DNA from 4 places in the Streptomyces sp. NPDC104307 genome. Region 4 is predicted to be linked to each of the others. Evidence: riboswitches for the same ligand, from Rfam matches in the RefSeq annotation. Region 4 holds a riboswitch; each other region holds the start of a gene.
The links. Region 4 has a riboswitch for cobalamin ahead of ACZ601_RS34190 (cobalamin biosynthesis protein). Riboswitches for the same ligand answer to the same signal wherever they lie in the genome.
Positions count from the first base shown of each region.

Region 1: it holds a riboswitch for cobalamin, as region 4 does, so the genes downstream of both, ACZ601_RS28730 (ribonucleoside-diphosphate reductase subunit alpha) here and ACZ601_RS34190 (cobalamin biosynthesis protein) in region 4, are expected to answer to the same signal.
Region 2: it holds a riboswitch for cobalamin, as region 4 does, so the genes downstream of both, cobN (cobaltochelatase subunit CobN) here and ACZ601_RS34190 (cobalamin biosynthesis protein) in region 4, are expected to answer to the same signal.
Region 3: it holds a riboswitch for cobalamin, as region 4 does, so the genes downstream of both, metE (5-methyltetrahydropteroyltriglutamate--homocysteine S-methyltransferase) here and ACZ601_RS34190 (cobalamin biosynthesis protein) in region 4, are expected to answer to the same signal.

Region 1 covers NZ_JBVJMU010000014.1:79,222-84,800, reverse strand. The annotation lists gene ACZ601_RS28745 (DUF3311 domain-containing protein) at 1-272, shown strand, start outside; gene mctP (monocarboxylate uptake permease MctP) at 269-1,897, shown strand; gene ACZ601_RS28735 (GNAT family N-acetyltransferase) at 2,010-2,522, shown strand; cobalamin riboswitch at 2,577-2,699, shown strand; gene ACZ601_RS28730 (ribonucleoside-diphosphate reductase subunit alpha) at 2,840-5,236, shown strand; gene ACZ601_RS28725 (ribonucleotide-diphosphate reductase subunit beta) at 5,236-5,579, shown strand, end outside.
Region 2 covers NZ_JBVJMU010000010.1:25,836-31,414, reverse strand. The annotation lists gene cobJ (precorrin-3B C(17)-methyltransferase) at 1-145, opposite strand, end outside; gene ACZ601_RS24090 (precorrin-8X methylmutase) at 148-774, opposite strand; gene cobG (precorrin-3B synthase) at 899-2,260, opposite strand; cobalamin riboswitch at 2,308-2,459, shown strand; gene cobN (cobaltochelatase subunit CobN) at 2,532-5,579, shown strand, end outside.
Region 3 covers NZ_JBVJMU010000005.1:439,762-445,340, forward strand. The annotation lists gene ACZ601_RS17025 (ECF transporter S component family protein) at 1-760, shown strand, start outside; gene metE (5-methyltetrahydropteroyltriglutamate--homocysteine S-methyltransferase) at 791-3,109, opposite strand; cobalamin riboswitch at 3,273-3,489, opposite strand; gene ACZ601_RS17035 (FUSC family protein) at 3,798-5,309, shown strand; gene ACZ601_RS17040 (lactonase family protein) at 5,414-5,579, shown strand, end outside.
Region 4 covers NZ_JBVJMU010000020.1:77,629-83,207, forward strand. The annotation lists gene ACZ601_RS34170 (alpha/beta hydrolase) at 1-399, opposite strand, end outside; gene ACZ601_RS34175 (class II aldolase/adducin family protein) at 512-1,189, opposite strand; gene ACZ601_RS34180 (inorganic phosphate transporter) at 1,425-2,702, shown strand; gene ACZ601_RS34185 (hypothetical protein) at 2,715-2,948, shown strand; cobalamin riboswitch at 3,107-3,239, shown strand; gene ACZ601_RS34190 (cobalamin biosynthesis protein) at 3,390-4,403, shown strand; gene ACZ601_RS34195 (cobyric acid synthase) at 4,400-5,579, shown strand, end outside.

The DNA.
Region 1 (5,579 bases), on a different contig from region 4:
CGGAAGAACCAGTAGGAAAGCCAGCGGAACCAGGAGCGGCACCACCCACGGTCACACCCGTGCGGGTGGTCATCGCGCTCTGCCTCATCGCGCCGTTCGTGGCGATGCTCTGGGTGGGTTCGTACGCCAAGATCGACCCGACCTTCATCGGCATCCCGTTCTTCTACTGGTACCAGATGCTCTGGGTGCTCATCTCGACCGCACTCACGATGATCGCGTACAAGCTGTGGCAGCGTGACCAGCGCGCGCGCAAGGGGGGTGCGTCCGCATGAAGGACGGCGTGAACGGCATCGCGCTCGGTGTCTTCATCTTCTTCTTCCTGGCCGTCACGGTCGTCGGCTTCATGGCCGCCCGCTGGCGCAAGGCGGAGAACGAGGCCAGCCTCGACGAATGGGGCCTGGGAGGACGGTCCTTCGGTACCTGGGTCACCTGGTTCCTGCTCGGCGGCGACCTCTACACCGCGTACACCTTCGTCGCCGTGCCCGCGGCGATCTACGCGGCCGGCGCGGCCGGCTTCTTCGCGGTGCCCTACACCATCCTGGTGTACCCGCTGATCTTCACCTTCCTGCCGCGCCTGTGGTCGGTCTCGCACAAGCACGGCTACGTCACCACCTCGGACTTCGTCCGCGGCCGGTTCGGCTCCAAGGGGCTGTCGCTGGCCGTCGCGGTCACCGGCATCCTCGCCACCATGCCGTACATCGCGCTCCAGCTCGTCGGCATCCAGGCGGTGCTGGACGTGATGGGCGTCGGCGGCGGCGAGGACACCAACTGGTTCGTCAAGGACCTGCCGCTGCTGATCGCGTTCGCGGTGCTCGCCGCGTACACGTACTCCTCGGGGCTGCGCGCGCCCGCGCTGATCGCGTTCGTCAAGGACGGGCTGATCTACCTGGTCATCGCCGTGGCGATCATCTACATCCCGATCAAGCTCGGCGGCTTCCACGACATCTTCGCCGCCGCGCAGGAGAAGTTCAACGGCCCGCCGGGCGGTAAGCCGACCGGTGCGCTCGCGCCCGGCGTGGACGGCCAGTGGGGTTACGCCACACTGGCGTTGGGCTCGGCGCTGGCGCTCTTCATGTACCCGCACTCGATCACGGCGACGCTCTCCAGCCGCAGCCGCAACGTGATCCGCCGCAACACCACGATCCTGCCGCTGTACTCGCTGATGCTGGGCCTGCTCGCGCTGCTCGGCTTCATGGCGATCGCCGCCGGGGTCAAGGTGGACAACGGCCAGCTGGCGATCCCGCAGCTGTTCGAGGACATGTTCCCCGACTGGTTCGCGGGCGTGGCGTTCGCCGCCATCGGCATCGGCGCCCTGGTCCCCGCGGCGATCATGTCGATCGCGGCGGCGAACCTCTTCACCCGGAACATCTACAAGGACTTCCTGAAGCCCGACGCGACGCCCGAGCAGGAGACCAAGGTCTCCAAGCTGGTCTCGCTGCTGGTGAAGGTCGGCGCGCTCGCCTTCGTCCTCACCATGGACAAGACGGTCGCGATCAACTTCCAGCTGCTCGGCGGCATCTGGATCCTCCAGACGATGCCCGCCCTGGTCGGCGGACTGTTCACCCGCTGGTTCCACCGCTGGGCGCTGCTCGCTGGCTGGGCGGTCGGCATGGTCTACGGGACGGCCGCCGCCTACGGGGTCGCCAGTCCCACCCAGGCGCACTTCGGCGGGTCTTCCAAGGAGATCCCGGGCATCGGTGAGATCGGCTACATCGGCCTGACGGCGTTCGTACTGAACATCGTGGTGACCGTCGTCCTCACCTTCGTCCTGAACGCCCTGAAGGCGCCTGCCGGACTCGACGAGACCTCTCCCGGCGACTACACCGCGGACGCGGGCGACCCGGGCGTGAAGACGGAGCTCCCGCCGGCCACGGCCGGTGCGCCCGGCGGTCACTGACCACGGCGCCACGGGCCGCCGCACCCCCAGCACGTGGGGTGCGGCGGCCCGTTCGCACGTCCGGCGAAAACCCCGTGCCGTCGCCGCCCGGAGGTGCGGCAGACTTCCGTGCATGGACATAACCATCAGGCCGATCGAGCCCGCCGAGTACGCCGCCCTAGGCGAGATCACCGCCGAGGCCTATCTCGGGGACGGGCTGCTGGACTACGGCGCCGACGACCCGTACCTGGTACAGCTGCGCGACGTCCCCCGGCGGGCCGAGGAGGCCGAGGTGCTCGTCGCGACGGACGCCCGGGGCCGCGTCCTCGGCGGGGTCACCTACGCGCCGCCGGGCAACCGCTGGGCCGATATCGCGACGCCGGACGAGGCCGAGTTCCGGATGCTCGCGGTCTCCCGGGAGGCCCGCGGGGCCGGGGCGGGCGAGGCGCTCGTCCGGGCCTGCATCGACCGCGCACGGGCCACCGCGGGGGTCACCGGAATCGTCCTCTCGACGCAGCCGGCCATGCGCGGGGCCCATAGGATCTACGGGCGCCTCGGCTTCGTCCGGACCCCGGAAAGGGACTGGTATCCGATCGAGGGGCTCTCGCTGCTGACGTACCGACTGGAGTTCCCGGCGGTCTCCTGATCGGCCACGCGACACAACATGTGGGGGCTGCCTCATCGGGCGGCCCCCACATGTATGCTCGTGCTCGCTGTCGCCGCAGGGAAATCCGGTGCGAATCCGGAACTGTCCCGCAACGGTGTGATCGGTGTGCTTTTGCGCACCCCGAGTCCGAGGACCTGCCGACAGCGCGTCCGGCTCGACCGAACCGGACGCCCAGACGTCCGGGCCTCGTGGATGGGCCGGTGGACGCCGCACGGAGTGCTGCCCGAACGGGCCCCGCTCCGCCCGGCTGCCCCCGCTCCCCCGTCGGCCCAGAGCCGAGCGAGGGAGAGCACCACGTGACCATCGCGCCAGCCGATCCGGTTTCAGCGGCCGAATCAACGGGAACCACGAGCGACGGACCGGGCACCGCACTGCTGCGGACCCTCACCGCCCTCACCGCGGATCTGCCCGACACCGACCCCGGACGCGTCGCCGCCGCCGCGCTGCGCGGCCGCAACGCCCGGTCGGACGAGGCCGAGCTGCGCTCGCTGGCCACAGAGGCGGCCGCCGGCCTGATCTCCGAGGACCCCGCCTACTCCCGGCTCGCCGCCCGGCTGCTCACCCGCTCCATCGCGGACGAGGCGGCCGGGCAGGGCTCGACGTCCTTCTCCGCCTCGGTCGCCGTCGGACACCGCGAGGGCCTGATCGCGGACCGCACCGCCGAGTTCGTGACGCTGCACGCGGCCGCCCTGGACGCCCTGGTGGGACAGGCGCTCACCGACGGCGCCGACGACCGCTTCGGCTACTTCGGACTGCGCACCCTGCACAGCCGCTACCTGCTGCGCCACCCGATCACCCGCCAGGTCGTCGAGACCCCCCAGCACTTCATGCTGCGGGTGGCCGCCGGGCTCGCGGAGGACAACTCGGAGCACGCGCTGGACGAGGTCGCGGCCCTGTACCGGCTGATGAGCCGGCTGGACTACCTGCCCTCCTCCCCCACCCTCTTCAACTCCGGTACCCGGCACCCGCAGATGTCCTCCTGCTATCTGCTGGACTCGCCGCTGGACGAGCTGGACTCGATCTACGACCGCTACCACCAGGTGGCGCGCCTCTCCAAGCACGCGGGCGGCATCGGCCTCTCGTACTCCCGCATCAGGGCCCGAGGTTCGCTGATCCGGGGCACCAACGGGCACTCCAACGGCATCGTCCCGTTCCTGAAGACGCTCGACGCCTCCGTCGCGGCGGTCAACCAGGGCGGCCGGCGCAAGGGCGCCGCCGCCGTCTACCTGGAGACCTGGCACGCGGACATCGAGGAGTTCCTGGAGCTGCGCGACAACACGGGCGAGGACCAGCGGCGCACGCACAACCTGAACCTGGCGCACTGGATCCCGGACGAGTTCATGCGCCGGGTCGACGCGGACTCCACCTGGTCGCTGTTCTCCCCGGCCGATGTGCCCGAGCTGGTGGACCTGTGGGGCGACGCGTTCGACGCCGCCTACCGGGCGGCAGAGGCCAAGGGCCTGGCCCGCAAGACCATGCCGGCCCGTGAGCTGTACGGCCGGATGATGCGGACCCTCGCCCAGACCGGCCAGGGCTGGATGACGTTCAAGGACGCCTCCAACCGGACCGCGAACCAGACCGCGGAGCCCGGCCGCGTCGTGCACTCCTCGAACCTGTGCACGGAGATCCTTGAGGTCACCGACGACGGCGAGACGGCCGTCTGCAACCTCGGTTCGGTCAACCTCGGCGCGTTCGTCGACGGCGGCACGATCGACTGGGAGCGGCTCGACGCCACCGTGCGCACCGCCGTGACCTTCCTGGACCGGGTCGTGGACATCAACTTCTACCCGACCGAGCAGGCCGGGCGCTCCAACGCCCGCTGGCGGCCGGTGGGCCTGGGCGCGATGGGCCTCCAGGACGTCTTCTTCCAGCTGCGGCTGCCCTTCGACTCCGCAGAGGCCCGCGCGCTCTCCACGAAGATCTCCGAGCGGATCATGCTCGCGGCCTACGAGGCGTCCTGCGATCTCGCCGAGCGGTCGGGCCCCCTCCCCGCCTGGTCCGAGACGCGTGCCGCACGCGGCGTGCTGCACCCCGACCACTACGACACCGAGCTGAACTGGCCGGAGCGCTGGGACGCGCTGCGCGCCCGGGTCGCGAAGACCGGCATGCGGAACTCGCTGCTCCTGGCCATCGCGCCGACCGCAACGATCGCGTCCATCGCGGGCGTGTACGAGTGCATCGAGCCGCAGGTCTCCAACCTCTTCAAGCGCGAGACGCTCAGCGGTGAGTTCCTCCAGGTCAACGCCTACCTGGTGGACGAGCTGAAGCGGCTCGGCGTGTGGGACGCGCGGACCCGCGAGGCGCTGCGTGAGGCCAGCGGCTCCGTGCAGGGCTTCGCCTGGATCCCCGAGGACGTGCGGGCGCTGTACCGCACGGCGTGGGAGATCCCGCAGCGCGGACTGATCGACATGGCGGCGGCCCGTACGCCGTTCCTGGACCAGAGCCAGTCGCTGAACCTGTTCCTGGAGACGCCGACGATCGGCAAGCTCTCCTCGATGTACGCGTACGCCTGGAAGCAGGGGCTGAAGACGACGTACTACCTGCGCTCGCGCCCGGCGACCCGGATCGCCCGTGCGGCGTCCGGGCAGGTCGCGGCCGCCGCCCCCATTCCCGTACAGCAGGCGGCCGCGCCCGACGCGGACGCGATCGCCTGCTCCCTCGAAAACCCCGAGTCCTGCGAGGCCTGCCAGTAATGAGCACCAACGACCACAAGAACCTGCTCGACCCGGGCTTCGAACTGACCCTGCGGCCCATGCGCTACCCGGACTTCTACGAGCGCTACCGGGACGCGATCAAGAACACCTGGACGGTGGAGGAGGTCGACCTGCACTCCGACGTCGCCGACCTCGCCAAGCTGTCGCCGGGCGAGCAGCACATGATCGGTCGGCTCGTCGCGTTCTTCGCGACCGGTGACTCGATCGTCTCCAACAACCTCGTGCTGACGCTGTACAAGCACATCAACTCCCCGGAGGCGCGGCTGTACCTGTCGCGGCAGCTCTTCGAGGAGGCCGTGCACGTCCAGTTCTATCTGACGCT
Region 2 (5,579 bases), on a different contig from region 4:
GGGCGATCGACCGTCCGTGCCGGGCGCTGTGATAGGCGACGACATCGGCCTCGGCGATGACCTGCACGGCGCGTACGGTCATCAGGGCCGGATCGCCGGGGCCGAGCCCGACTCCGTACAGCCGGCCGTTCTTCTGCTCGCTCACGCTTACTCTTCCTCGCTGGCGATCGCGTTGAGGGCGGCGGCCGCCATGGCGCTGCCGCCCCGCCGGCCGCGCACGATCAGATGGTCGAGCCCGGACGCGTGTGCGGCCAGGGCGTCCTTGGACTCGGCCGCGCCGATGAAGCCGACCGGCACACCGATGACGGCGGCGGGGCGCGGCGCGCCCTCCTCGATGAGTTCGAGCAGCCGGAACAGGGCGGTGGGCGCGTTGCCGACGGCGACGACCGCGCCGTCCAGCCGATCGCGCCACAGCTCCAGGGCGGCCGCGCTGCGGGTGGTGCCGAGTTCCGCCGCGAGACCGGGCACCGCTGGGTCCGACAGGGTGCACACGACCTCGTTGCCGGCGGGCAGCCGCTTGCGGGTGACCCCGCTGGCGACCATGGCCACGTCGCACAGGATGGGCGCGCCGGCCCGCAGCGCCTCACGGGCACGGGACACCACGTCCGGGGTGAAGGCCAGATCGCGTACGAGGTCGACCATGCCGCAGGCGTGGATCATCCGGACCGCCACCTGGCTCACATCGGCGGGCAGTCCCGACAGATCGGCCTCCGCGCGGATCGTGGCGAAGGACTGGCGATAGATGGCCGGTCCGTCCTTCTCGTACTGGTGCACAGTGCTGTCGCTCTCTTCATCGGGCATGGAAGTCGGGCATGGAAGTCGGGCATGGAAGTCGGGCATGGAAGTCGGGCGTGGAATGGGTCGGTCGGGTCCGGGAGCGGTCGGCCGGTGGGAAAGGTCAGGTGCCGGGGCACGGGGCGGGGCGCTGCTCGTCCAGGCCGCCCCGGGCCGAGGCCACGGCTGCCGCTAGAGCGGCCGGGCTGTCGGCGACGGGCTGCGGGGCGTGCCGTTCACCGTCGCGCACCAGGGAGACCCGGTAGCCGTCCGGGGCGGCGACGACATCGACCCACGCGCCCCGCGGATGGCCGCACCGGCGTTCGCACCCCGACCAGTACACCGGCAGCGCGCCCACGGGCCCCAGGGCCGCTGTCGCCCCGGCCCGGACATCGGCGAGGGACTTGGCGCAGCCGGGGCGCCCGATGCAGGCCCCCACTCCGGTCCAGGGGGAGCGGGGCCCGGTGATCAGGCCGGCGGTCCCCAGAGCGTCCAGTGCCTCTGCGGCCCGTGCGCGCTCCACGCCCGGTACGACGACGCCGCGCCAGGGGGTCAGCCGCAGTTCGCCGCCGCCACCCTCCCCTTGCCGGGCGGCGCGGGTCAGCGCCCGCCACTGTTCCGCGCCGACGCGGCCCAGGGGTACGCCGACGCACAGCGCGACCGTCTCGTGCGGTCCGTCCACGATGCCGGGAGCGGGAGCGGGAGCCGCGGGCTGCGCGGGGTGTACGGGTCCGGCAGTGCGCGTGGCGCGGATTCCGGCCTGGCGCAACCGCCGGACCACCTGGTCCAGGAGGATCCCGACGTCCGCGCGCAGATCCGTCACCCGCCAGACGCCGGAGCCGCGCGCGGTGTCCAGGAAGGTCTCGGCGGCGATCAGCGCGGCAGCGGGAGCGTGCGCACCGGGTATCCGCAGCACGGATTCGGCCGGGCCGATCCGCAGAGCCGCGTCCCCGTCGGCCCGCGCCAGCAGCGTCACATCGGCGCCGAGCGCGTCCACATCGCCGCGGCCGTCGTCGAGCGCGAACAGGAACCGGCCCGACAGCTCGGTCGTCAGGTCACTCGCGCACACCAGCTCGTCCAACGCGGACAGCCACGGGCGGATGTCCCGCTGCCCCCGGCCGTCGAGCCCGGACAGCGGGGAGGCCACGATGTTGCGGACGCGCTCGTGGCGCTCGGAGGGCAGCAGCCCCGACTCACCCATGCGGGAGGCCAGTTCGCCGCCGCAGTCCGGCGGCAGACCGCGCAGCTGCACATTGCCGCGCGAAGTGAGATGCAGCTCACCATCGCCGAGCCGCTCCGCCAACTCCCGCACCACGTCGGCCTGCGCCGCGCTCAGTACCCCCCCGGGGATCCGGACCCGGGCCAGCGCACCGTCGTCCGCCCGGTGCAACCGCAGCGTGCCGGGGCAGGCGTCACCGCGGTCACGGACCGGCGCGGCTCCTGTGGGCACGGGCAAAGTGGCTGGCGGGGGCATGGCGGCGAGCATACCGACCATCTCATCAGATCCGTATGCCTCCCAGTTCTTGACCGCCCCTTACTATGCCTAGCGACGGGCCTTGCGGTCCGTAGTCGCCACAGACGGCGACAGGGGAGGAAGCCCGGTGCGATTCCGGCGCGGTCCCGCCACTGTGATCCCGGCCGCACCGGCCGGGTGAGTCAGGAACTCCCTTCCCCGTGCCACTCGGCCCGTCCGAGCAGGGGAGTCCCATTCCGACACCGCCCGGGGCGTGGATACCCCGAGGAAGGCCAGACGCCGCATGATCCTGCTCCTGTCGACGTCAGACACCGACCTGCTCAGCGCCCGCGCCTGTGACGGCCCGGTCGCCTACCGCTACGCGAACCCCTCCCGGCTCCCGCTCCAGGACCTCCCGCAGCTCCTGGACGGCACAGAGCTGGTCGTCGTACGCCTCCTCGGCGGGGTCCGCGCCTGGCAGGACGGCCTCGACCAGGTGCTGGCCACCGGCCGCCCCGTCGTCGTCCTCACCGGCGAACAGGCCCCCGACGCCCAGCTGATGGCCGCCTCCACCGTCCCGATCGGCATCGCCGCGGAGGCCCACGCCTATCTGGCACACGGCGGCCCCGGCAACCTGGAGCAGCTCGCCCGCTTCCTCTCCGACACCGTCCTGCTCACCGGCCACGGCTTCGAACCGCCCGCCCCGGCGCCCTCCTGGGGACCGCTGGAGCGCACGCCCCGCGCGACGGACGGCCCCACCATCGCGGTGCTCTACTACCGCGCCCACCACATGAGCGGCAACACCGCGTTCATCGACGCCCTGTGCGGCGCCGTCGAGGACGCGGGCGGCCGCGCCCTGCCGCTGTTCGTCGCCTCGCTGCGCACACCGGAGCCCGAGCTGATCGACGCCCTGCGGGCCGCCGACGCGATCGTGACCACGGTGCTCGCCGCGGGCGGAACCCGGCCTGCGGAGGCGTCGGCCGGCGGTGACGACGAGTCCTGGGACGCCGGCGCCCTCACCGGCCTCGACGTGCCCATCCTCCAGGCGCTCTGCCTCACCGGTTCGCGGTCCGACTGGGAGGACAACGACGAGGGCGTCTCGCCGCTGGACGCCGCGAGCCAGATCGCCGTCCCCGAGTTCGACGGCCGCCTGATCACCGTCCCGTTCTCGTTCAAGGAGATCGACGAGGACGGCCTGCCGGCCTACGTGGCCGATGCCGAGCGCGCCGCCCGGGTCGCCGGGACCGCCGTGCGCCACGCGCGGCTCCGCCACATCCCGAACGCAGACAAGCGCCTCGCGCTCGTGCTGTCCGCGTACCCGACCAAGCACTCCCGGATCGGCAACGCCGTCGGACTCGACACCCCGGCGAGCGCCGTCGCCCTGCTGCGCCGGCTCCGCGCCGAGGGGTACGACTTCGGTGACGAGGAGGTGCCGGGCCTCGCCTCCGGTGACGGGGACGAGCTGATCTACGCGCTGATCGAGGCGGGCGGCCACGACCAGGAGTGGCTCACGGAAGAGCAGCTGGCCCGCAACCCGGTCCGCATCCCGGCCGCCGACTACCGGCGCTGGTACGCGACGCTGCCGGCTGAACTCCGCGAGGCCGTCGAGGAGCACTGGGGCCCCGCTCCGGGCGAGATGTTCGTGGACCGCTCGCGCAATCCCGAGGGCGACATCGTCCTCGCCGCCCTGCGCCGGGGCAATCTGCTCATCCTCATCCAGCCGCCGCGCGGCTTCGGCGAGAACCCGATCGCGATCTACCACGACCCCGACCTGCCGCCCTCGCACCACTACCTGGCCGCCTACCGCTGGATCGCCGCCGCCGCGGACGACAACGGCTTCGGCGCCGACGCGATGATCCACCTCGGCAAGCACGGCAACCTGGAGTGGCTGCCCGGGAAGAACGCCGGGCTCTCCGCCGCGTGCGGCCCCGACGCGGCGCTTGGCGACCTCCCGCTCGTCTACCCGTTCCTGGTCAACGACCCGGGCGAGGGCACCCAGGCCAAGCGCCGCGTCCACGCCACCCTGGTGGACCACCTCGTACCGCCGATGGCCCGCGCCGAGAGCTACGGCGACGTGGCCCGGCTGGAACAGCTGCTGGACGAGCACGCCCAGATCGCGGCGATGGACCCGGCGAAGCTCCCGGCCATCAGGGCCCAGATCTGGACCCTGATCCAGGCCGCGAAGCTCGACCACGACCTGGGTCTCGAAGACCGCCCGGAGGACGAGGGCTTCGACGAGTTCATCATGCATCTCGACGGCTGGCTCTGTGAGATCAAGGACGCGCAGATCCGCGACGGCCTGCACGTCCTGGGCGGCGCGCCCGCCGGAGCCGACCGGGTCAACCTGGTCCTGGCGATCCTGCGGGCCCGCCAGATCTGGGGCGGCACCACCTCCCTGCCCGGCCTGCGCGAGGCGCTCGGTCTCGACGAGTCGGCGGCCACCCGCACCACCGCCGACGAGGTGGAGGAGCAGGCCCGCGCCCTGGTCCAGGCGATGGAGGACGCGCAGTGGGCGCCGGAGGCCGTCGCAGACGTCGCCGCCGGACACCCCGGGCCCGTCGCCGACATCCTCGACTTCGCCGCCCGCGAGGTCGTGCCCCGGCTGGCGGCCACCACCGACGAACTCGACCACTGCGTCCACGCCCTGAACGGCGGCTTCGTCCCCGCAGGCCCTTCCGGCTCCCCGCTGCGCGGCCTGGTCAACGTCCTGCCGACCGGCCGCAACTTCTACTCCGTCGACCCCAAGGCGGTGCCTTCCCGTCTCGCCTGGGAGACCGGACAGGCGCTGGCCGACTCCCTGCTGGAGCGCTACCGGACCGACAACGGCGACTGGCCCACCTCGGTCGGCCTGTCCCTGTGGGGCACCAGCGCGATGCGTACCGCCGGCGACGATGTCGCGGAGGCCTTCGCGCTGCTCGGCGTCCGCCCGGTCTGGGACGACGCCTCGCGTCGGGTCACCGGGCTTGAGGCGGTCCCGGCCGCCGAACTGGGGCGCCCGCGCATCGATGTGACGCTCCGCATCAGCGGCTTCTTCCGCGACGCGTTCCCGCACACCATCGGCCTCCTGGACGACGCGGTCCGCCTCGCGGCCTCGCTGGAGGAACCCGCGGAGCAGAACTACGTACGGGCGCACACCCAGGCGGACCTGGCCGCGCACGGCGACGAACGCCGCGCCACCACCCGTATCTTCGGCTCCCGCCCCGGCACCTACGGCGCCGGACTGCTCCAGCTCATCGACTCACGGGACTGGCGCACCGACGCGGACCTGGCCGAGGTCTACACCGTCTGGGGCGGCTACGCCTACGGCCGCGAACTCGACGGACGACCGGCCCGCGAGGAGATGGAGACGGCG
Region 3 (5,579 bases), on a different contig from region 4:
GTTCCTCGGCGTGGTGGCCTTCTTCTGGCCCTTCGTCGTCGCACCCGGAAAGTTCGGCTCGAACTACGCCCCGCCCCTGATCTTCGGCGTCCTGCTCGTCCTCGTGCTCTGCGTGGTGCTCTCCGAGATCGCCGAGGGCGGCATCAGCTCCAAGGCCCTGGCCATGCTCGGCGTCCTCTCCGCCGTCAACGCGGCGCTGCGCCCGCTGGGCGCCGGAACCGCCGGCATCGAGACGGTCTTCTTCGTCCTGGTCCTGGCCGGACGCGTCTACGGGCCGGGCTTCGGCTTCACCCTCGGCTGCACCTCACTCTTCACCTCCGCCCTGATCACGGGCGGTGTCGGGCCGTGGATGCCGTACCAGATGTTCGGCTGCGCCTTCGTGGGCATGCTCGCCGGCTTTCTGCCCCGGGCCACCGGCCGCCGCGAGGTCCTGATGCTCGCCACCTACGGTTCGGTCTCCGGCTACCTCTTCGGCTTCCTGCTCAACCTGTCCTTCTGGCCCTTCTCCCTGGACCCGAACAGCTCCCTCGCCTACCTTCCCGGGCTGCCGTTCACCGAGCAGTGGCACCGCTACCTCGCCTTCGACCTCGCCACCTCCCTCGGCTGGGACACCGGCCGGGCCGTCACCAACTTCGTCTGCATCACGCTGGCCGGCCCGGCGGTACTCACCACGTTCCGCCGGGCCGCCCGACGCGCCCGCTTCCAGGCCCCGGTCCGCTTCACGCCCGCCGGACCGGACGACTCGGGGCGGCGCCCGTAACCTCCGGCCGCCGCCCCGAGTCCTTCGCGATCAGGAGGCGGGCAGCTCGCCGCGGACGGTGCGGGCCGCGGCGACCAGGTTCTCCAGGGACGCCCTGGTCTCGGGCCAGCCGCGGGTCTTCAGGCCGCAGTCCGGATTGACCCACAGGCGCTCGGCGGGGATGGCCTTCAGCCCCTTGCGGAGCAGGGCCGCGGCCTCGTCGGCGTCGGGTACGCGCGGTGAGTGGATGTCGTACACGCCGGGACCGGCCTCGCGCGGGTATCCGTGCGCGGCGAGTTCGCGGGCGACCTGCATGTGCGAGCGGGCGGCCTCCAGGCTGATGACGTCGGCGTCCAGGTCGTCGATGGCCTGGACGATGTCACCGAACTCCGCGTAGCACATGTGGGTGTGGATCTGGGTGTCCGGCCGTACCCCGCTGGTGGTCAGGCGGAACGACTCGGTGGCCCATTCCAGGTACCCGGCGTGGTCGGCGGCGCGCAGCGGGAGTGTCTCGCGCAGCGCGGGCTCGTCGACCTGGATGACCGAAGCACCCCCCGCCTCCAGGTCGTCGACCTCGTCGCGCAGGGCGAGGGCGACCTGGCGTGCGGTGTCGCCGAGCGGCTGGTCGTCACGGACGAAGGACCAGGCCAGCATGGTCACCGGCCCGGTGAGCATGCCCTTGACCGGACGCCCGGTGAGCGACTGGGCGTACGAGGTCCAGCGCACCGTCATCGGCTCCGGGCGGGAGATGTCGCCCGCGAGGACCGGCGGGCGGACGTAACGCGTGCCGTAGGACTGGACCCAGCCGTGCTGGGTGGCCAGGTAGCCGGTGAGCTGCTCGGCGAAGTACTGCACCATGTCGTTGCGTTCGGGCTCACCGTGCACCAGGACGTCGATGCCGGTCTTCTCCTGGAAGGCGATGACCTCACCGATCTCGGCCTTGATCCGTTCCTCGTAGCCGGCCGTGTCGATCCGTCCCGCGCGCAGGTCGGCGCGGGCCGTGCGCAGTTCGCTCGTCTGCGGGAACGAGCCGATGGTCGTCGTCGGCAGCAGCGGCAGCCCGAGGTGGGCCCGCTGGGCGGCGGCGCGCTCGGTGTACGGCTGGGAGCGGCGGCCGTCGGCGTCGGTGATGGCCGAGGTCCTGGCCCGGACGGCGGGGTCACGGGTGATCGGGGAGCCGGTGCGGGACGCGAGGTCGGCGCGGTTGGCGGCGATCTCGGCGGTGATCGCTCCGGTGCCCAGGGTCAGTCCCTTCGCGAGCGTGACGATCTCGGCGGTCTTCTGCTCGGCGAAGGCGAGCCAGCGCAGGATCTGCGGGTCGATGTCCCGCTCCGGCGCCGTGTCGAGCGGGACGTGCAGCAGGGAACAGGACGCGGCCACGTCGACCCGGTCCGCGAGGCCGAGGAGGGTGGCGAGGGTGGCGAGGGACTTCTCGTAGTCGTTGATCCAGATGTTACGGCCGTTCACGACACCCGCGACGAGGCGCTTGCCGGGAAGCCCGCCGGCGGCGGCGAGGTCTTCGAGGTTGGCGGCGGCGGCATCGGTGAAGTCCAGTGCCAGACCCTCGACCGGGGCCTTCGCCAGAACCGGGAGCGCCTCACCGAGCCGCCCGAAGTAGGAGGCGACGAGCAGCCTGGGCCGGTCGGTGAGGCCGCCGAGGTCGCGGTAGGCGCGGGCGGCGGCGTTCAGCTCGGCCGGGGTGCGGTCCTGGACCAGGGCGGGTTCGTCGATCTGTACCCACTCCGCGCCGGCGGCACGCAGATCCGCGAGCACCTCCGCGTACACCGGCAGCAGCCGGTCCAGCAGGGTGAGCGGCTCGAAGCCGGCCGCCACCCCCGGGGCGGGCTTGGCCAGCAGGAGGTAGCTGACAGGGCCGACGAGGACCGGCCGGGCGGTGTGCCCGAGTGCGACGGCTTCCCTGAGCTCGGTGACCTGCTTGGTGGAGTCGGCGGTGAAGACGGTGTCAGGACCGAGCTCGGGGACGAGGTAGTGGTAGTTCGTGTCGAACCACTTGGTCATCTCCAGCGGCGCCACGTCCTGGGTGCCGCGAGCCATCGCGAAGTACCCGTCGAGCGCGTCGGCGGCGACGGCCGCACGGTGCCGTTGCGGGACCGCGCCGACCATGACACTGGTGTCCAGGACGTGGTCGTAGTACGAGAAATCGCCGGTCGGGACCTCATGGACGCCGGCATCCGCCAGCCGCTTCCAGTTGGACCGGCGCAGTTCCGCCGCCGTCTCCCGGAGGGCTTCCGCGCTGACGCGGCCCTTCCAGTACCCCTCGACGGCCTTCTTCAGTTCCCGGTTCGGGCCCTGTCGGGGGTAGCCGTGGACGGTGGCTCGTGCTGCCGCGGCTGCGGGCTTGGGTGTCACGGAAATCTCCTTCGCGAGACGACTCCTGAACATCCCGGAGACGGGACACGGACGCGAAGGGATGACGGACCTGACGGATATCGCACACGCCTCGGCGCGGATTCTCCGTCTGGTATGCACGCCGACCCGCCCACGAGGTCACCGGGATAACCGCGTCCGAGGGTTCGGGTGCGGGCAACGGGCAGGTCTTCGGACTCGCGGGCACGTCTGCCGGGGGCAGACTCCTACTGGCCGTCGCTTCCCGGATCCGAACGGATCCAGTGCGTATGACGGCGGTCGTTCCCACTTACCGCTGCGGGGCAGTCCCGGATTCACACCGGGTTCCCTCTTGCGACGCGTCTGCCTGGCGGACAGGGCGAACCAGCTGCACCGGCCAGCCTAGGGGGTGGACCGTCGCAGCGGCGCCGCTGTTCACATTCCGGGATCCGGAAGGGGACGGAGACGTTGCCATGAGTGCCGCGTTCCTCCTCCTGTGCCGACTGTCCTCAGGCTGGTCCGTTGGCTCTGCCGTGGTCGGGCGAGGTGGGGCATGAGTGGGCCATTGGCTCATTGGAGTGGGTCTGAGTTGAACCATTAGCCCCCCAGGTGTTGAGATGGAGGCATCAATGGCGCTGCAGGTCCCTCAGGGATCTCTGTGGCGCCTTTCTCATGTCTGCGCTGGTGTCATGCGCGAAAGGGGCGAGGCGACTTGCTGAAGAGGGCGTTCGTCGCACACGACCCCGGGCGGATCCGGCTGCGGTTCGCGTCCCGGGCCGTGCTCGGCATCGGGCTCGCCGTCGCCCTGTGCGGGGCGGCGGGGCACTCGCTGGTGGCGGCCATCACGGGGGGCCTGGCCGCGCTGCTCGCCCTGTTCACAGTGACCGACCCGACGGTGCGCGGGCAGGCCACGACGACCGCGCTGCTCCCCGTCGTCGGCCTCCCGGTGCTCACGCTCGCCGCCGTGCTGCACGACGTACCCGTCGCCCGCGACCTGGCGTTCCTCGCCGTCGTGGGGGCCGGGGTGTACGCGCGGCGGTGGGGGCCGCGCGGGCACTCGCTGGGCGTGTTCGCCTTCATGGCCTACTTCTCCGCCCAGTTCCTGCACACCGTGCCCGGCCAGCTGCCCGAGCTGTACGCGGCGGTGCTGCTGTCGCTCCTCGCGTCGTCCCTGGTGCGGTTCGGGGCGTGGTGCTACGAGCGCCGGATCACGGCCCCGGCGACGGTCGGCCTTCCCGCGGGAGCGACGGGGCTGCGGCGCATCACGACGCGGCAGGCCGTACAGGCGACCCTGGGCGCGGGATTCGCGCTCGCGGTGGGCCAGCTGCTCTCCGACCAGCGCTGGTACTGGGCGGTCGGCGCCACCTGGTGGGTGTTCGTGGCCACGACCTCTCGCGGCGAGACCGTGGTGCGCGGGTTCAGGCGATTCCTGGGGACCGTGCTCGGCATCGGGCTGGGCTTCGCCGTGGCCGTGCCGCTGCACCACGAGCCGGTCGTGGCCGCCGTCGTCGTCGCGGTGGGCGTGTTCGGGATCTTCTACACCGCCGCCGTCTCCTACACCTGGATGATGCTGGCCGTCACCGTGATGGCCAGCATGCTGTACGGGCTGCTCGGCGTGCTCGACGCGGGACTTCTGGTGCTCCGGGTCACCGAGACGGGGGCCGGTGCGCTCGGCGCCGTACTCGCGGTGCTGTTCGTGCTGCCGGTGACCACGCACTCGGTGACCGAGGCCTGGGTGGAGCGGGCCCTGCGGTGCGTGCACACCTGCACGGCGGAGGCCGCTGCCCGGCTCGCAGGAAGCGAGGACGCCGACCCGCCCCGGCACGTTGCTGAGCTGGAGGCGATCCTCGGCCGGGTACGGCTGTCGCTGGCGCCGCTGGTGCACCCCCTCAACCCGGTGAGGGCCCGCAAGGCACGGGCGCGGCAGGTCCTCGCGCTGCTCGACGACTGCGCGCGCGAGGTGCGCGGACTGGCCTCCGTCGCCGCCGATCCGGAGGCCTCGCACGACGCCCGGCTCGCCGCCGCCTGCTGGCGCGTCGAGAGCGCGGTGGAGGCGCTGACCGCTCCCGGGCGGCCGGCCCGCACCCCGCTCGCCCCCGGACATCCGGCGCACGCCGGGGTGACGGAACCCGCCCTCGCCCACCTGCACGGCCTGGAGCGGGCGCTGGCCGAGCTGGCCGCGCCGCTGCACAGCCCGCCGAGGGCCCCGCTCGCCGCGGCCTGATAACGCACCCTTTGGTCCAGACCACTCGCCGCACTGCTACCGTCGCCGCGGAAGATCGCGACGGTCCCCACTGTCGCGGTCAGTCGGCGGAGAGAGGCAGTGCGGTGGACAGCAGCAACGGTGCCGGACGGGCATTCATCGGGTCCTTCACCTCGGCGGGCGGGCGGGGCATCACCGTCGCCGCCGTGGACCAGGAGACCGGGGCGCTCACCGTCCTCGGCGCGACGGATTCCGTGCCCGACCCCTCCTACCTGGTACTGGGCCGGGGCG
Region 4 (5,579 bases):
GTGTTCGAGGCCGAGGGCCGTGGTGGGGTCACCGGTGTGCAACTCGGGCGTGAGGCGCACCTTGGCACCGGGGCGCAGGGTGCCTCGGTTGACGCGCTCCAGCCGGCGCACGACGGTGTCGGCGGCCTGGTGGGCCTGGTCGATCACCGGGCCGACGACGGCGTGGACGTCGTCACCGACCAGCCCGTAGGTGCCGGGCCGCAGCGCGGCGAAGGAACGGGTCAGGGTGACCTGCCCCGCCGCCGTCGCGTGCACGGTGACTCTGCGGTCGGCGGGGAACGGACGTCCGGACGGCGCCTTGAGGGCGACGTCGCTGGCGTACCGGCCGGCCGCGACCGCTGCCGCACCGGCGCCGAGGATGGAGGTGACGACTGCTGCCGTCGCTGTTGCCGGGCGCACGGCTTCAGTCTCCTGGCCGCCCGCGGACTCGGCCAGCGGGCGGGGGCCGTACGGTGACGGCCCCCGCCCGCCCCGGCGGGCTCAGAGGCCGGCCGGACGCCACCCGACAGTCTCAGCCCGGCTGCCCGTACCCCTTCAGCGCCTCCCCGACGTCGCTCAGCTGGTCCGGGGTGAGCAAGGCCGGGGAGCGGCCGGGGACGGCGCTCGCGGCGAGCCAGAGGCGGCACAGCCATTCGAGCTGGGCGGTGCGGTCGTACGCCTCTTCGAGGGTGGCTCCATAGGTGACGGTTCCGTGGTTGCCGAGCAGGCAGCCGGTGCGGTCCCGCAGGGCGGTCAGCATGTTCGCCGCCAGCTCCTCGGTGCCGTACCTGGCATAGGCGGCGACCCGGACGGGGCCGCCCAGCAGCGCGGCCGCGTAGTGGATCGGCGGGACCTCGGCCACGAGCGTCGAGACGGCCGTGGCGTGCACCGCGTGGGTGTGCACGACGGCGGCCGCCGCCGTGTTCCGGTAGACGGCGAGATGGAGCGGAAGCTCGCTGGTGGGCGCCAGCTCACCGAGGATCCGGTTGCCCTCCAGGTCGACGCCGACCAGGTCCTCGGGGCGGAGCCGGTCGTACGGCACACCGCTCGGGGTGACCAGGACGGTGTCGCCCACCCGCGCGGAGACGTTGCCCGAGGTACCGACGACCAGACCGTCGGCCGCCGTCCTGCGGGCGGTGGCGACGACCGCGCCCCAGGCCCGTTCGATGTCCCGGGTGTGTTCGACCGAACCCTGCCGCTGATCGCTCATACGAAGATCCTTTCCACTGATGAGCGGTCCATGATTCCGCCTCCCGCCGGAGACCGGCCGGGCCCGGATTCGGGGCCCACACCGCGCCGTGCCCGTCCCGCCCTGTCGGACCACGGCCAAACGGGGCGAGGCCGCTCCGGTTGGGGTCACCGCAACGCCCTGTTCAGTTCATCTTCCGTTCACCCAGGTTGCCTACGTTCCTCGTGCCACTGACGTCGAACGATTGCCTGGGTAAATGGAACACATCACGCTGCTGCTCGCGATTGTGATCGTGACAGCTCTAGTGTTCGATTTCACGAACGGTTTCCACGACACCGCCAACGCGATGGCGACCACCATCTCGACCGGCGCACTCAAACCCAAGACAGCGGTGGCGATGTCCGCCGTTCTCAACCTCGTCGGCGCGTTCCTGTCGGTGGAGGTCGCCAAGACGATCTCCGGCGGGATCATCAATGAGGACGGCCTCAGAACCGAGGTCATCTTCGCGGCGCTCGTCGGCGCCATCCTGTGGAATCTGCTGACCTGGCTGGTCGGGCTCCCGTCCAGCTCCTCCCACGCCCTCTTCGGCGGTCTGATCGGCGCCGCGGTGATGTCCGCGGGCTGGTCGTCGGTCGACGGCGGCACCGTCGTCACCAAGGTGCTGCTCCCCGCGGTCGCCGCCCCGATCGTCGCCGGACTGGCCGCGCTGCTGGCCACCAAGCTGACGTACCGGATCGGCGGGAAGGTCCAGGGTGGCGCCCAGGAGAAGGCGACCGCCAAGGGCTACCGCGCCGGGCAGATCGCCTCCGCCGGGCTGGTCTCCCTCGCCCACGGCACCAACGACGCACAGAAGACGATGGGCATCATCACCCTGGCCCTGGTCACCGGCGGAGTCCTCTCCCCCGGTTCGAACCCGCCGGTCTGGGTCATCGTCAGCGCCGGAATGGCCATCGCGCTCGGCACCTACCTCGGCGGCTGGCGCATCATCCGCACCATGGGCAGCGGACTGACCGAGCTCAAGCCGCCGCAGGGCTTCGCCGCCCAGACCAGTGCGGCCACGGTCATCCTGGCCTCCTCGCACCTCGGCTTCTCCCTCTCCACCACCCAGTCCTGCTCCGGCGCGGTGATGGGCGCCGGTCTCGGCCGCCGGGGCGGTGTGGTCCGCTGGTCCACCGCCACCCGGATGTTCGTCGCCTGGGGTCTGACGCTGCCGGCCGCCGGTCTGGTCGGCGCGGGGGCGGAGTTCCTCACCAAGCAGGGCACCTGGGGAGTCGTGCTCGTCGCCGTACTGCTGGTCGCGGGCTCCGGAGCGATCTGGGTCCTGTCCCGCCGCAAGCCGGTCGGCCAGGACGATGTCGCACCCGGCGCCCAGGACCGCGCTCCGGTCACCCCGGACGCCGAACCCGCGGGCGTCATCACCACCGCCATCGCGGCCGTCAGCCCGCCGCCCACCTCGGCCGCCCAGGCCCACGAACTCACCGCCACCATCCCGGCCCCGGCCGTAGCCGACCCGGCACGACCCGCCACGGTGTAAGGAAGATCCTCCATGAACATCGACTGGGCAGCCCTCGGCACCGTCTTCGGCGTCTCTCTCGTCGCCACCGTCGCGCTGGTGGGCCTCTTCACCCTGGGCATCGCCGGCCTCTCCAGGCAGCCGGAACCGGCCGAGCGTGGCGGGCAGTCCGGCGGGTCCCTGCTGCTCGCCCGCGCGGGCGCGTACGTCTGCTTCGGACTGTGCGCGGCGGCGGTGGCCTACGGGATCTATCTGATCGTCGCCTGATCCACAGCCCCTGATCCACCCGACGCGTCGGGCCGGCCGCACCTCGCGTGCGGCCGGCCCGATGTGCGTCTCAGCACACTGCACCGTCGCAGGTCAACGGTAGGTTGACTGGCGTTCGCGGAGCGTGGTGGACTGCCGGAGCCATTACGGCGACAGCAGAGGAAGCCGGTGCGAATCCGGCGCGGTCCCGCCACTGTCACCGGGGAGCAGTCCCCCACCACCGGAAGTCACGGTCCACGCCGAGTGGGCTGGAAGACCGGGGGAACTGCGGATCCGGGAGCCAGGAGACTCTCGTCGCCGGTCACGTCGAACCAGGGCGCGGACCCTGAGTGAGGACATATCGCCATGCCCGGCCGCCGTGCGCCCGTCTCCATGTCTCCCCTTCGACCAGCACCAGGTGTCCGCGCGAAAGCTGTCCGAGGCGCGACGGCCGGCTGAACCGTGCGTGCCGATCGCATCTTCGCGTACGGCGCCACGGCCGGTCTGATCGGTGATCTGCTGCTCGGTGATCCCCGCCGGGGACATCCGGTCGCCGCCTTCGGGCGCGCCGCGGCAGACGTCGAACGCCGCCTGTGGCGCGACCACCGCGGGTGGGGCGCCCTGCACACTCTGGTCTGCGCCGGAGGCGCCGCCGGGGGTGCCGCACTGGCCGCCCGCGCGCTGCGCCGCCGTCCCGCCGCCGCCGTCGCGCTGACCGCCGCAGCCACCTGGTCCGTCGTCGGCGGTACGTCGCTGGGGCGCGAGGCCCGGTCCATCGGCGGTGCGCTGGCCGCCGGGGACCTCGGCCTGGCGCGGGAGCGGCTGCCCCATCTGTGCGGCCGCGACCCGCAGTCCCTGGACGGGCCGCAGATCGCCCGCGCGGTGGTGGAGTCCGTCGCGGAGAACACCTCAGACGCCGTGGTCGGCGCCCTGGTGTGGGGTGCGCTGGGCGGGGTCCCCGGACTCGTCGGTTTCCGGGCCGCCAACACCCTGGACGCGATGGTCGGCCACCGGTCGCCCCGCTACCTGCGCTACGGCTGGGCCTCGGCCCGCCTCGACGACCTCGTGGGCTGGCCGGGAGCCCGGCTCACGGCCCTGCTCGCCGTCGCCGCCGGCGGCCGGCCCCGGGGTGCGCTGCACGCCTGGCGGGCGGATGCCGCCAAGCACCCGAGCCCCAACGCGGGCCCCGTGGAGGCCTCGTTCGCCGGCGCGCTCGGCGTACGGCTCGGCGGCACCCTCGCCTACGGCGGCCGGGTCGAGCACCGCCCCGTACTCAACGGCGAGACGGGCCGGGCGGTGGCGACCGAGGACATCGAACGCGCCGTACGGCTGTCGCGCCGGATCGGAGTGCTGGCCCTCGGCGTGAGCGTGGCGGCCCGGCTGGGCGTGGCCGCCGCCGCACGACGGATCACCTCGACGCGCGGCCCGGGGACAGCTGCCCCGGGTACGCGCACCTCAGGACGGAGACCGACATGAGCGGCGGACTGCTGGTCGCCGGGACCACCTCGGACGCGGGCAAGAGCGTCGTCACGGCGGGGATCTGCCGCTGGCTGGTGCGCCGGGGGGTGAAGGTCGCGCCGTTCAAGGCGCAGAACATGTCCCTCAACTCCTTCGTCACCCGTGAGGGCGCCGAGATCGGCCGGGCCCAGGCCATGCAGGCCCAGGCCGCCCGGGTGGAGCCGACCGCGCTGATGAACCCGGTGCTCCTCAAGCCCGGCAGCGACCGCTCCAGCCAGGTCGTCCTGATGGGGCGCGCGGTCGGCGAGATGAGCGCCCGCGGCTACCACGGCGGCAGGCAGGAGCAGTTGCTGTCCACCGTCGTGGACTGCCTGGAGCAGCTCCGGTCCACCTATGACGCGGTGATCTGCGAGGGCGCGGGCAGCCCGGCCGAGATCAACCTCCGGCGCACGGACATCGTGAACATGGGCATCGCACGGGCGGCGCGCTTCCCGGTGGTGGTCGTCGGGGACATCGACCGGGGCGGGGTCTTCGCGTCGTTCTTCGGTACGACGGCGCTGCTGGCCGCGGCGGACCAGGAGCTGATCGCCGGCTACCTGGTCAACAAGTTCCGCGGTGACGTGTCGCTGCTGGAGCCGGGCCTGGACATGCTGCTAGGTCTCACCGGGCGGCCCACGTACGGGGTGCTGCCGTTCGCCCACGGCCTCGGCATCGATGAGGAGGACGGGCTGCGGGTCTCGCTGCGCGGCACCGTACGCGAGTCGGTCGTGGCGCCGCCGCACGGTGAGGACATCCTGCGCGTCGCCGTGTGCGCCGTGCCGCTGATGTCGAACTTCACCGACGTGGACGCGCTCGCCGCGGAACCGGGCGTCGTCGTGCGGTTCGTGGACCGTCCGGAGGAGCTGTCCGACGCCGACCTCGTCATCGTGCCCGGCACCCGGGGCACCGTGAAGGCGCTGGCCTGGCTGCGCGAGCGCGGGCTCGCCGACGCGCTGCGGCGGCGCGCCGCGGAGGGCCGCCCGGTCCTCGGCATCTGCGGCGGCTACCAGATCCTCGGCGAACACATCGAGGACGAGGTGGAGTCGCGCGCGGGGCAGGTCGACGCGCTCGGGCTGCTGCCCGTCCTCGTCCGGTTCGAGCGCGAGAAGACCCTCGCCCGGCCGGTCGGTGAGGCGCTCGGCGCCCCCGTGGAGG